DNA from 4 places in the Paenibacillus vandeheii genome. Region 4 is predicted to be linked to each of the others. Evidence: riboswitches for the same ligand, from Rfam matches in the RefSeq annotation. Region 4 holds a riboswitch; each other region holds the start of a gene.
What was found. Region 4 has a riboswitch for cyclic di-AMP ahead of P5G61_RS29235 (C40 family peptidase). Riboswitches for the same ligand answer to the same signal wherever they lie in the genome.

Region 1: linked by a shared signal. The riboswitch ahead of P5G61_RS29660 (resuscitation-promoting factor) and the one ahead of P5G61_RS29235 (C40 family peptidase) in region 4 are both predicted to bind cyclic di-AMP.
Region 2: linked by a shared signal. The riboswitch ahead of P5G61_RS04695 (HAD family hydrolase) and the one ahead of P5G61_RS29235 (C40 family peptidase) in region 4 are both predicted to bind cyclic di-AMP.
Region 3: linked by a shared signal. The riboswitch ahead of P5G61_RS06960 (C40 family peptidase) and the one ahead of P5G61_RS29235 (C40 family peptidase) in region 4 are both predicted to bind cyclic di-AMP.

Annotation. Positions count from the first base shown of each region.
Region 1 covers NZ_JAROCD010000022.1:14,829-17,958, reverse strand. Annotated here, with positions in the region: gene rnmV (ribonuclease M5) at 1-233, opposite strand, end outside; gene P5G61_RS29660 (resuscitation-promoting factor) at 388-1,572, opposite strand; cyclic di-AMP (ydaO/yuaA leader) riboswitch at 1,847-2,100, opposite strand; gene P5G61_RS29655 (TatD family hydrolase) at 2,342-3,112, opposite strand.
Region 2 covers NZ_JAROCD010000002.1:421,722-424,851, reverse strand. Annotated here, with positions in the region: gene P5G61_RS04705 (Nramp family divalent metal transporter) at 1-482, shown strand, start outside; gene P5G61_RS04700 (HAD family hydrolase) at 645-1,328, opposite strand; gene P5G61_RS04695 (HAD family hydrolase) at 1,501-1,896, opposite strand; cyclic di-AMP (ydaO/yuaA leader) riboswitch at 2,016-2,192, opposite strand; gene P5G61_RS04690 (glutathione peroxidase) at 2,560-3,036, shown strand.
Region 3 covers NZ_JAROCD010000003.1:296,868-299,997, reverse strand. Annotated here, with positions in the region: gene P5G61_RS06970 (glycine C-acetyltransferase) at 1-827, opposite strand, end outside; tRNA gene P5G61_RS06965 (tRNA-Leu) at 1,223-1,306, opposite strand; cyclic di-AMP (ydaO/yuaA leader) riboswitch at 1,613-1,744, shown strand; gene P5G61_RS06960 (C40 family peptidase) at 1,750-2,214, shown strand; gene P5G61_RS06955 (carboxymuconolactone decarboxylase family protein) at 2,314-2,643, opposite strand; gene P5G61_RS06950 (hypothetical protein) at 2,760-2,978, opposite strand; gene P5G61_RS06945 (hypothetical protein) at 3,103-3,130, opposite strand, start outside.
Region 4 covers NZ_JAROCD010000021.1:16,877-20,006, forward strand. Annotated here, with positions in the region: gene P5G61_RS29225 (sensor histidine kinase) at 1-892, shown strand, start outside; gene P5G61_RS29230 (response regulator transcription factor) at 994-1,701, shown strand; cyclic di-AMP (ydaO/yuaA leader) riboswitch at 1,868-2,001, shown strand; gene P5G61_RS29235 (C40 family peptidase) at 2,007-2,480, shown strand; gene asnB (asparagine synthase (glutamine-hydrolyzing)) at 2,687-3,130, shown strand, end outside.

The sequences.
Region 1 (3,130 bases), on a different contig from region 4:
AAGGCATGTTTGCAACCAGGTACTTTATTGGCAATGATTTTACGAATACGTTCACCCGCGTGATCCGGGTCTGTCAGTACGATGACACCACGTCTCTCTTGCGCAAGTGCAATCCGCTTTAGAATGCGCTGGTTGATGGCTGATCCACCAGTCTCGATTGTATCTGCCTGAACCGCACGGCGAATGGCTACGGTGTCATCACGGCCTTCCACCACGATCACTTCTTTTATCATGTTCCATTTCTTCCTTTCTAACGCAAAAAGAAGAGGAATATCCTCTTCTCTGCCAAACGCGGGGGAGACTGAATTCAGACCCCTCCGCCGCATATTCCGCATGAATCATTCATGCAACTATTTTATAGCATTCCCATTTCAAAGTAAAACGATTTTAGTTTGCTTCCGGCTTCACCGGACCAATCACATATACCGTCTTGCCTTTCTTCCGTCCGAAGTTCAGGGCATGCTTCACACTATCATAATACACATCAATTTTGTTGCCTTTAATGGCACCACCGGTGTCTTCCGCACGACGGAAGCCAAGGCCCTCGATATACACCCACCAGCCAATCGGAATGATTTTGGGATCAACCGCAATGGTACGTCCCTCGGTGACCCGAGTGCCTGAGGCTGTTTTTGTGCCGATACCGGGCTCTTCAGAAGAGTATGCCGTCATGGATACATTTTTCAATACTTTAGAATATTTAAAAGAACTGCCTGAGACGGTAATCACTTTGCTGCCCGAGGCAGCGGTTTTCTTCGAGTTCGTGGTTGTTGCTGTTTTTGTCGTGGAAGTCTGCGCCGATACCGTCTGAATCACTGGCTCTTTCACAACAGGTTTTGCTTTGGTGCCAACGGCGATAACTTTATCAACGCGATTCGTTGCGATCGATTTACCCACCATTTTTTTGGAGACCAGTTCTCCATCCTGGAACACTTTTTCAATATGCTGTACAAGTGTGCCTTCTTTACCGCTCACAACGACACGATTGTCGCCTTTGTACAAGCTAGGGTCAGCTGTTTTGATCACTTTATAAGCGATCGGCTGTTCCACTTCCACCGTACGCTTGGTTACACGCACTACACGAATTTTCATATCCGCTTCAACAGTGGTTCCCAGCGCAGGATACACTTTATCTTCACTTGCAATCTGAATACCTGATTTTTTAATCGCATCTTTTACCGATGAATCGGTTGTATACAGAGTCTTGGTGTCTCCGTCTGCCGTAATCTTAACTGGAACGGCCCGCTCAATAACGATGCGGTCTCCATCTGTGATCGCCCCATTCAAGGGCATGGATACCTGATCGTGAGGGCTGACTGTGATTGACTGCTCCTCCAGCATTTCCTGAAGCATTCCTGTACGAGTCTCTACCGCTTGAGCTTTGCCATCAATAACCAGTGAAATTTGTTTCCCGGCCTGACCGTAAACGACTAACAAGATCATGATTGTAAGCGCAATTGAGAAAATCGCGATCAATGCCATTTGACGCAAGTTCTCATGCTTCCACCGCAACGCGAAAGACTTACTGGATGATCGTGACTCATGGGTCTCTTCTGGTTGGAATGTGCCCACTTCTCCGTCCTCCTTCATAGCCTCGCCGTCTAAAGTAATGCATGATGTCTTTGACGCGACTATACCAAATTTTCTACAGAACACAGATCGGACCAACATAATCCGGGTTCTGCACCATGAACCAATCTTCGCAACATGATGTCATCCTCCTGAATACTTACCGTATGATGACAGTATTTCTTTTATTCAAAAACAAAAAAGCCAAAGAAAGAGTTTAAGAGGAACTCTTTCGTGGCTTCCGAATGATTCTGAATATCGGAAATTCATGCACGAGGTTGCCTCTCTTTTTCCGCTTGCGAGGTTAGCTGTCGGGTTCGGGCGAAAGAGAGCCGCCCTATCTCCGGTCACCCGCTCATGGCGGACGCCCTTGAATTCACCCCGAGACCCAAAGAAGAAATCAAATACGGCTTCGCAGATTTATACGCTGCTTTTGGGTCAGCGCATGTTGCGCATCGGCTGCAATCACCGATGTTTAAGCCCTATTGGTTCCCCCGCTCTCCGTTAACGGAGACTCAGCGAGACTGATTCATGAAAGTAATGTTGTTTCATCGGAAAGTGTCCCTTTGTTCATCCCCCGAACATCTGTCCAATTTTCCGCACAACAATTCACTGAAAAGATGATATCCTGTTTCTATGCATGTTGTAAAGCGTTGTTCAAGTACGTTTTTCTAAATATTTGGTTAAAATATTGTAATATTCTTGATTTATTTGGATCAAAAAGCAAATTAACTCCGCCTAACTCACTTTTTCACCCGTTTTGCTCGATATTTTAACGAATCCCAAATCGTTCCATGGCATTTCTGGTCGTTATTGCTGCAATTTCCTCTACCGAAATGCCTTTAATTTCCGCAGCTGCTTCTGCAACCAGACGTACATGCGCTGTCTCATTTCGTTTCCCACGATAAGGATGAGGTGTCAAATAAGGCGAGTCGGTTTCAATGAAAAATCGGTCCATAGGAACCTTCTCAAGTACCTCTTTCGGCTGCTTCGCATTTTTGAACGTGATTGGCCCTCCGAAGGAAAGATGGAAGCCCAAATCCAGGCACATTTTTGCCGTTTCCCAGCTGCCAGAGAACGAATGCATGACACCGCCTACTTCTCCAGCCTTTTCTTCACGCAGAATCTTTACAATATCCTCATGCGCATCCCGGTTGTGAATGACAATCGGCATATTCAACTCACGGGCCAGTCCAATCTGTTGTCGTAATACGCGATGTTGAACCTCTTTCGGTGAAGTGTCCCAATAATAGTCTAGACCAATTTCACCAATGGCTACCACTTTTTCATGCTTGCATAAAGATGCAATCCATTCCAGATCACCCTCCTGCATCGTGATCGCATCTACAGGGTGCCAACCTACTGCCGCATATATAAAATCATAGGTTTCAGCCAGCTTCATCGTGGTTGGAATGGTCTCCCGGTTAAAGCCTACGTTAATCATGCGGCCAACGCCTGCATCCACAGCACGCTGAATCATTTCCTCGCGGTCCTCGTCGAATTGTGGGGCATCCAGATGGGTATGTGTGTCGAACAACATCATTTTGTATTTCTCCCTTCG
Region 2 (3,130 bases), on a different contig from region 4:
TGTTCCATAGTGCAGGTATGACCCAGGTCGCGGAAATTACGGATGCTTACCATCTGCTGACACCTTTGCTGGGAACCACCATAGCCAGCATCCTGTTCGGTGTAGCCCTACTGGCTTCAGGCCAGAACTCAACACTCACAGGCACGCTGTCCGGACAGATTGTAATGGAAGGCTTCCTGAACATTCGTATTCCGGCGTGGCTTCGTCGACTGGTAACACGTCTGATCGCGATCATCCCGGCGGTCATCGTAACAGCCATTGCCGGAGAGCACGGAACAGAGGAACTGTTGATTCTGAGCCAGGTTGTGCTGTCCCTGCAGCTACCCTTTGCCGTCATTCCGCTGATCATGTTTACGAGTGACAAAAAAAGCATGGGGGATTTTGCTAACAAGCTTTGGCTCAAAATCACCTCCTGGATCATTGCCGGAGTTATTGTTGTCCTGAATGTGTATCTGATCATCCAGACCATTATGCTGTTCTAAGCTAATTGAAACGAATCCGTATTTTGTCTAACTCAAAAAGGCTGATCAACTCAAGTACCGTTCCCTTGAGACGATCAGCCTTTTATATGTTTTAGCAGAACCTAATCCAACCTGATCCATACCGATTAGATTAGCTCTTAAATACCGCTTTTAGTTTATTTATCAATTTTGAGTTACCATCAGCAAGGGAAGTAGCTCATCCAGTGATTCAACCGTCCAGTCCGGACGCTCTGCATCTGCTAGCTCCGGCTGGAACCTGCCATACCCCTGCAAAATTCGGATCGTGTGCATACCCAGCTTCTTAGCCGGAATAATATCATTATCAATCCGATCGCCGATCATGACCGCTTCCTCCGGTTTACATCCCGCCTGTTTCAGAGCTACAGCATACAATTCAGGATCAGGCTTGGACACTCCTTCTTCAGCGGAACAGGCCAGCACATCCACATACTTGCGTAAGCCGTAGCTTTCCAGACGATTTTCCGTTCCCGGGCTCTGATTGGCAATGATGCCAATCTTATAGTGCTGCGACAACGTCTGGAGAACAGCGTCGGCTGACGCGAAGGGGCGCTCAAGCTCTTTGCGGAACTTTAGCTTCTCCTGTATCTGTTCCCGGTGCCCTTCATCGCTAATAAGGGTACGAATAGCCAATTTCATCGGCCATTGCTCGTAATTTCGGTAGGAAGCGGCAAATAGTTCTCGTACCGTCTGCATTTCCACCTGGTAACCCAGTGCGCAAGCTTCACGAACGAACTGACCGATAATATCATCCACCGGCTCCCATTCGTCCACGAGCGTATCCCCCACATCAAAGAACAACCATTGTATTCCACGTACATCCGGCACGCCTATTCCTCCTCGTTAGCCACAGGAAATTCATTTCCCCATTACCCAAACCATAAAAAAGAAGACTCACCATCACGCATGAGTCTCCTCAAGATTCCGTTTATTTATGATTTCAATTATAACAGGCAGCTTACATCGGATCAATCACAGGAATAGCACTAGACACTAGATACTAACCATTAAGCAAAAACCCAACTTCCCCATTCAAGGAATATACAATACGGTCTGCACCCATTCCCCGATAAATCCCTTTGGGATGGCTCTGTTCTGTAATGACACACAGGGACTTGGATGTCCAGGAGCGGCAGATCTGCAAATATCGGCAGGTCAGGTTTAAGCTATTTTCAAAAATAAAAACATTGCCAACACTGCCTTGCGGCAAAAACCATTTCTGAGCTGCAGCCGTGTTCATGCGAATGACATGCTCCACACCGATTCTCCGGAGCCTGCGCTCTTCCCCTGCACTGTTGGTCAGAACGGCAAACGGCATTTTTTTGTACATCAGCAATTTGATAAATTTACGTCCTGCTTCATTTGGAGCAGTCACTAAGATCATCTCTTTATCCATCATTTGTTCCTCCCTTGGCGTGAAAAGACAACAAAAAAGAAGCGTGGGGGACCAAGGCCTCCCGGACGCTTCTTAATAATCCATAGCAAAAAGACACTATGAACCAGCGTACGGCTTGTTGCCTCTCCCTTCTAACGCTTACGAGGTTAGCTGACGGATTCGGACGCGAGAGTCGCCCTATTTCCGGCTGTCACCGGAAAATTCACCCCATGGATGCCCACTGTCCTGGACAGTTCATCCTGTTGGTTCCCCCGTTTCCCACCCATGAATGAATGGAAACTCAGCGATTAAAACATCGTTCCTTTATCATCATTAATCAGAGCGATATTATCGTTTGTTTCGTTTTTCATGTAAAATTTAATTTAAATTGGAATTACGATATGAATCATACACCCGTGCCATATCGGTGTAAAGTCTGCGCAGATCACCGAATCGACGGATTTTTGCCATTTCCCATCAATAATAACGCTTACAACACATCCATTCTCTACCCATCTCTTTAAAGCTCTCTAATTCTCTCTTTAGCGAAATTCAGGTAGCAAAACATTCACAGTTCATACACGAGAGGTCCAAATGGGGTTAAAAAAACAATATTAATTTTGCAATATTTAATTGCAATCAATATAATAGAAGATAGAAGAATATGAAATGGAGGCGATTTTCATGTCAGTCTACGACTACAAAGTAAACACCCTTCGCGGTCAGGAAGTTGAGATGTCCAACTATCGTGACAAAGTATTGCTTATCGTGAATACAGCAAGCCAATGCGGCCTTACACCTCAATTCAAAGGTCTGCAAGAACTCCAGGACAAGTTTAAAGACTCCCCATTTGAAGTTCTTGGTTTTCCAAGCAACCAGTTTGCACAGGAAAAAGGCTCTTCTGATGATATTGCCGAGTTCTGCCAGATGAACTATGGTATCAGCTTCCCGATGTTTGAGAAGATCGATGTGAATGGTTCAAGCGCTCATCCTCTATTTCAGCATCTTACCAAAGAAGCACCCGGCGTACTCGGCTCCAAAGCCATCAAATGGAACTTCACCAAATTCCTTGTGGATCAGAACGGACGTGTTCTGAAACGGTATGCTCCCAAAACAACACCTGATAAAATTGAAGCAGACATCAAAGAATTGCTCAAATAAGAAGTAGAGGTCATCCGAACCGGCAGGCAGAGTGAACATGTATTGAGGGAAACCGGGTGACCCTTTTTTGTCTGGACTCATCTTTACTGTAAAA
Region 3 (3,130 bases), on a different contig from region 4:
AGCGATGTCGAGAACAGAAACGGACGGCTTCTCAGCTTCAACCATTCGATCAGTTGTTTTTTACCAGCCACATAACCGCCGACAACGCCGATCGCCTTGGAAAGAGTACCAATTTGAAAGTCAATGCGGTCGGACAATCCAAAATGCTTCACGGTTCCCGCACCTGCTCCGAGAACGCCCGAACCGTGGGCATCATCCACATAAGTAATCAGATCGAATTCTTCTGCTATTTTCACGATTTCGGGCAGCTTTGCTATATCACCATCCATGGAGAAAACCCCGTCGGTGATGACCATAATTTTATGGTACTGACCGGATTCCTTGGCATCTTTCGCCTGCTGTCTTAAATCATTCATATCCGAATGCTTAAAGCGAATCACCTTAGCTCTCGACAGGCGGCAGCCATCAATAATCGAAGCGTGGTTCAGCTCATCGGATAAAATCGCATCATGCTGGTCCATTACCGCGGATATAGCAGCCATATTGCAGTTAAAACCTGATTGATACACGATAACGGCTTCCGTTTTTTTGAAACGGGCCAGTTTTTCTTCAAGCTCAATATGAAGATCCATCGTACCATTGATTGTTCTCACAGCCCCTGCGCCTGCCCCGTATGTCTGCGACGCCTTAACTGAAGCATCAATCAGGCGGTAATCTGTTGCCAGTCCCAAATAGTTATTGGAAGACAAATTGATTAGGGACGTTCCGTCGATGCGAATAACAGGACCATTTGCACCCTGCAGCGTATCGATGACGTTATATAGACCTTTAGTCTTTAGATCTTCGATGTTCGAACTTAAAAATTGGTCCAATGCCTGACTTGACATTCCATTCCCTCCTCGATATACGTATGTCCTCGTACAGGAGACATAGTATTCCTCCAAAAAACCCTGTTATAAAAGGAATTAAACTAATTTCAATGTATCATCTTTTTCATTCTTTGTACACATGTGGTGGACAAAAAAATAAAATATCCGCAAAAAAACATAGCGATTGCTTCCCCCATTCCCGGAAGCAATCGCTACTAAATCTTTGCTTATATCTTTTGCTGTCATTAACCCATCAGCTTCGTGAGTTAGAAAAAGACGGTTTAGTCTCTAGAACGATATATCCTGTAGTTCCGCGCAGGTGATGAGTTGAAGCCTGAATATCCTGACAAATATAAAAAAGGCTCTGATCTGCATAAAAGCGCAGAACAGAAACCTATTGATGATGAGTATGATGCGGTCGAGAGGACTCGAACCTCCACGGGGGTTAGCCCACACGGACCTGAACCGTGCGCGTCTGCCAATTCCGCCACGACCGCGTATATCATATCTCCGAGAAATTATATCGCGGCGACAAGAAATAATATATCATGTGCAGGTAATTAGTGTCAACAAAAAAAATATAATTTCCCACTTCAATGTATGTAATATAACCAATACATTGTCCAATTTCTCTCCAGTTGAAACAGTAGTTACTTTTTTGTCATCGATTAGAATCCAACATTCGAGTTTTTTCAACATAAAAAGTCAGAATTCCGTTAACATTGAGGTGCTAAGAAAACATTAAAACAGGTTTGACATTTTCGTATTTATGCAATATAGTTTCAAAAGGTTACAAAAACTTAATTATTCATTTGCCGAGTTTCATGTTTGAAAACGGGGGAACCATTTTGGGTGAATTATTCTTATACATAGGAAATATAGGGAACCTTCTACCGAACCCTTAGCTAACTCCGTAGGCATCGAAGGGAGAACACAAATTTTGAAAAAGCTTATCATCTCCATTTTTGGAGCAGCAGTACTATTTACATCCGGGGCAACAAGCACTGAGGCAAGCAGTATTAACACCGTGGTAAACAACATGACAGGCATACCTTACAAATGGGGTGGCACTACGCTCGCCGGGTTTGATTGCTCGGGATTCATGAGATATATTTTCAACAAATACAGCATTGAATTGCCACGTACTTCGCAGCAGCAAGCCAAGGCTGGTACGCCGGTATCCAAAGCTAATCTGCGTACAGGTGACCTGGTGTTCTTTAATACGATGGGTAATGGCATTTCACATACAGGTGTATATATCGGTGGCGGACAGTTCGCTCACGCTTCGAGCAGCAAGGGTGTAAGTATCACTCAATTATCCAATCCTTACTTTAATGATCGTTACGTAACAGCTCGCCGGGTAACAGGACAGTTTATGTATAACAAAATGTTGGGCAAAATATAAGTTGAACACGAAAAGGCTTCGGTTATAACCGGAGCCTTTTCTTTGTCTACCCTACATTTTCTACAGAAAGCTGGACAAAATGGTTCTGCAATACATAGGTTAATGTAAAGCCTTCTGTACTCTCATTGCACCCTGAGACAGCGCATGGCCTCCGCCTACGGCTCCAGCCACAGCCACCGTCTCCATAATCTCCTGATCGGTCGCTCCTTTGGCACGTGCCTCTTCCACATGGTAGAACGTACATACCTCATTATTGGCAAACAATCCAATGCCCAGGGCTATTAGCTGTTTGGTCTTGGCATCCATCGCTCCTGCCTGAAAACATTCTCCAGTGAACTCATGATAGGACTTCACCACTGCAGGCAGCACGTCGCTTAATTCACCCATCTGATCTTTATAGGCATGAACCTTATCATTCATCAGTGTCATGGTTACCGCACATCCTCTCGGCTGATATGTTACAAACTCTCACTGTACCTATCTTCTCTCCCGAGAGCTGCAATTATGCCAAAACTTCCATGGTAAATGAACCTAAAATGCATGTCCTATTCTTCGAGCAGGCTCTTGCGTGGTTCGCTGAACAACTGATACTGATAATTCCGGTCAAGCTTGACCACACGACGATTCTGACGGCGAATGAGTACCTGCTCCCCGTCCCAGGCTACGACAATGCCTGTCACATCATTGGACTGAATCTCGTCCCGAATCACCCTTACTTTTTCACCCGATAAACGCAGTGCATCCAATTCTGCATCACTGATCATATTTCCGACGCCTACTTTCTCCATAAAAATTATTTACAAAAAGAGACCTAAATGAAAAGTCATTTAGGTCTCACGTGACTGTATTGGACTGTCATGTCATTCGAAAGTATGTCCCGACTGAAAGTTACCGCTGCGCGTGCTCTTTGCTGTCG
Region 4 (3,130 bases):
GTTGGGTTGCATCTTTTTTCTATCCAAAAAATTATCGAATCCATTACTGAAAATTGAAAGTGCAACTCGCCAAATTGCCAAAGGAGAACTGAATCTTGAAATTCCGGTGGAAACTAAAGATGAGATTGGTTCATTGTCACAAGCCATAAACGACCTCGCTAGAGAATTAAAACAATATCGAGATAATCGTTCGGAGTTCTTTGCCAACGTCTCTCATGAATTGAAAACACCCATTACCTATATGGAAGGGTATGCAGACATATTGGCTAAAAATCTGGTGGAAAATGAAGAAGAAAAGAAAAAATATTTACAAATCATTTCTGAGGAAGCACAACGTTTAAATGTAATCATAAATGATCTCTTTGAACTGTCTAAGATGGAGGAAGGTAAAATTGACTTAAAACTAATGTCTGTCGCACCCACTTCGATTATCCAAAGGTCTATAGATAAGGTTCAATTAAAAGCCCAAGAGAAAGATCTTACGATTCAAAGTAACCTGAGTTCCGTACCTCATATTTTTGTAGACCCTAACCGACTGGAACAGATCATTCTTAATCTGTTGGATAATGCCATTCGTTACACAGCTGAGGGGTATATTCAAGTTTCTTTAAGTTCTGAAACAGGTGGGGTGGCGATAAGTATTTGCGATACGGGACCCGGAATTTCAGCAGAAGAACTTCCGAATATATTTGAGCGCTTTTACCGAGTTGAGAAATCCAGATCTCGGGCATATGGAGGAACTGGACTTGGGCTGTCTATTGTTCAAAGTCTTGTAGTACAACAAGGAGGAACAATACAGGTAGAAAGTAAAATTGGAGAGGGCACGCGATTTAAAATAATTTTTCCGACCATCACGTCTTCTTCATTGAAATCACATAGTTCCAAAATATAATATGTAAAACAATTGAGCTAATGATATTTGAAAATTAAAGTAAGAAGAACGGCTATGTTGTAATATATCTATAGATTTTTGTATTGGATGGTGATGACCATATGAACAAGTTGAAAGCATTAGTTATTGATGACGAATGGAATATGAGAAATCTATTGCGTATTTATTTAACTAAAGAAGGTTTTGATATTACGGAAGCTCATAATGGAACCGAAGGACTGTCCTATCTTCAGAAAAATTCGTATCATGTCATTTTATTAGACGTTATGATGCCGGATATGGATGGTTGGCATCTTTGTAAAAAAATCAGAGCATTTAGTGAAACTCCTATATTAATGCTTACTGCTCGAGGGGATGTGAAGGATAAGGTGCATGGCTTAGGAGTGGGTGCTGATGATTATATGGTGAAACCTGTAAATTCAGATGAACTCATCGCTCGCCTGTTTGCACTTATTCGACGATCTTCACAGTCTTCGAGCCTAAAAGAAGTCGGTAGAAAAATCGTGTATTCAGACATGATTATTTATCCAGATCGAAGACAAGTTTTGGTATTAGACACAAATCTGGATTTAACCCAAAAGGAACTTGATATCTTGCTTATGTTGGCTGAGCACCCACAAAGAGTTTTCTCTAGAGATGAAATCATTGAACGTCTGTGGGGAAGTGACTTTTTTGGGGATAACCGAGTCGTGGACACCCACGTCAAAAATATCCGCGAGAAGTTACAGTTGGCTGGATTAGAACAGAATCCCATTCAAACAGTTTGGGGCATAGGATATAAGTGGTTGTATAGTGTAGAAGAGCCTTGAGCTTATAAGTAGAAGCTGGTAAAAAAAAGAATTTGTCCTAAGAAGCGATCGTTCCCTGAATTTAACAGGGGACGGTCTTTTCATTTTTTGTAGAGTAAGATATATGAGAATTCTACATAAAATCCACACATTATAACAATATAATACTCTATAGGTTACAAACATTTAACTATTTTTGCCGAATTTCGTATTGAAAACGGGGGAACCATTTGTTGGGTGAATTATTCTTGCAAGATAAGAATATAGGGAGCCTTTAACCGAATCCTTAAGCTAACTCCGTAGGCATCTAAGGGAGGAACAAAAGTTTGAAAAAGGTCATTTTGTCGGTGCTTGGAGCAGCAGTTTTATTTACCTCCACAGCAACGGGAGCATTTGCTAGTCAGGCAAAACTAACTGAAGAAATAAAAGAAGTGGTTGGAACGCCCTACCTTTATGGTGGGACCACAACATCAGGTTTTGATTGTTCCGGTTTTATCCTTTATGTTTTTAATGCATTTAAACTAGATTTGCCGCGCACCTCTAGTATGCAAGCAACAAAGGGATCGTTTGTAGAAAAAGAAGAACTACGCCCAGGAGATCTCGTTTTCTTCAATACAAATGGTCGCAGCATTTCCCATGCGGGCATTTATGTAGGTAACAATCAATTTGCACATTCATCAAGCAGTAAAGGTGTTCGAATTAGTAGCTTATCTGAAAGTTATTATAAATCCAGATATGTTACAGCTCGCCGAGTGGTTAGCGAGCAGAACTATCTTAAAATGATTGACGACAGTCATTAAAAATATGGACAAGCCCGTGAGGAGACGGGTTTGTCCATTTTGTTTACAACTTGCCTCGAACATATAGAATCACTCCAATGAACTAATCCAGTAAATATATAGATAACTTAAAAGAACGTGATTTATGATATAGACAGTATTCTTACACAGATTCCACATACATGAAGGCTAAACTAATCTTATATCGATTAGAGGAGATTAGCCCAATGTGTGGATTTGTAAGTTTATATAACAAATATCATGTGCCAGTAGATGCAAACATTCTGCAACAGATGACGGACTCCATAGCTCATCGTGGCCCAGATGATGAAGGGATATATATCCATGATCATATCGGTCTGGGTTTTAGGAGACTAAGTATACTGGATATTGAGCACGGGGCACAGCCCATGACCAATGAGAACAAAGATATTTGGTTGGTATTCAATGGAGAGATTTATAATTATAAAGAGTTGAGGGATTGGTTGAGTCAGAAGGGGTATACATTTTATACAGATTCCGATACCGAAGTATTACTGAGGCTTTATGAGGACGTTGGAATTAAATGTGTCAACTATTTACGAGGCATGTTTGGGTTCACCATATGGGATCAAAGGAGTGATCTTTTATTTGCGGCACGGGATCATTTCGGAATCAAGCCTGTTTATTAC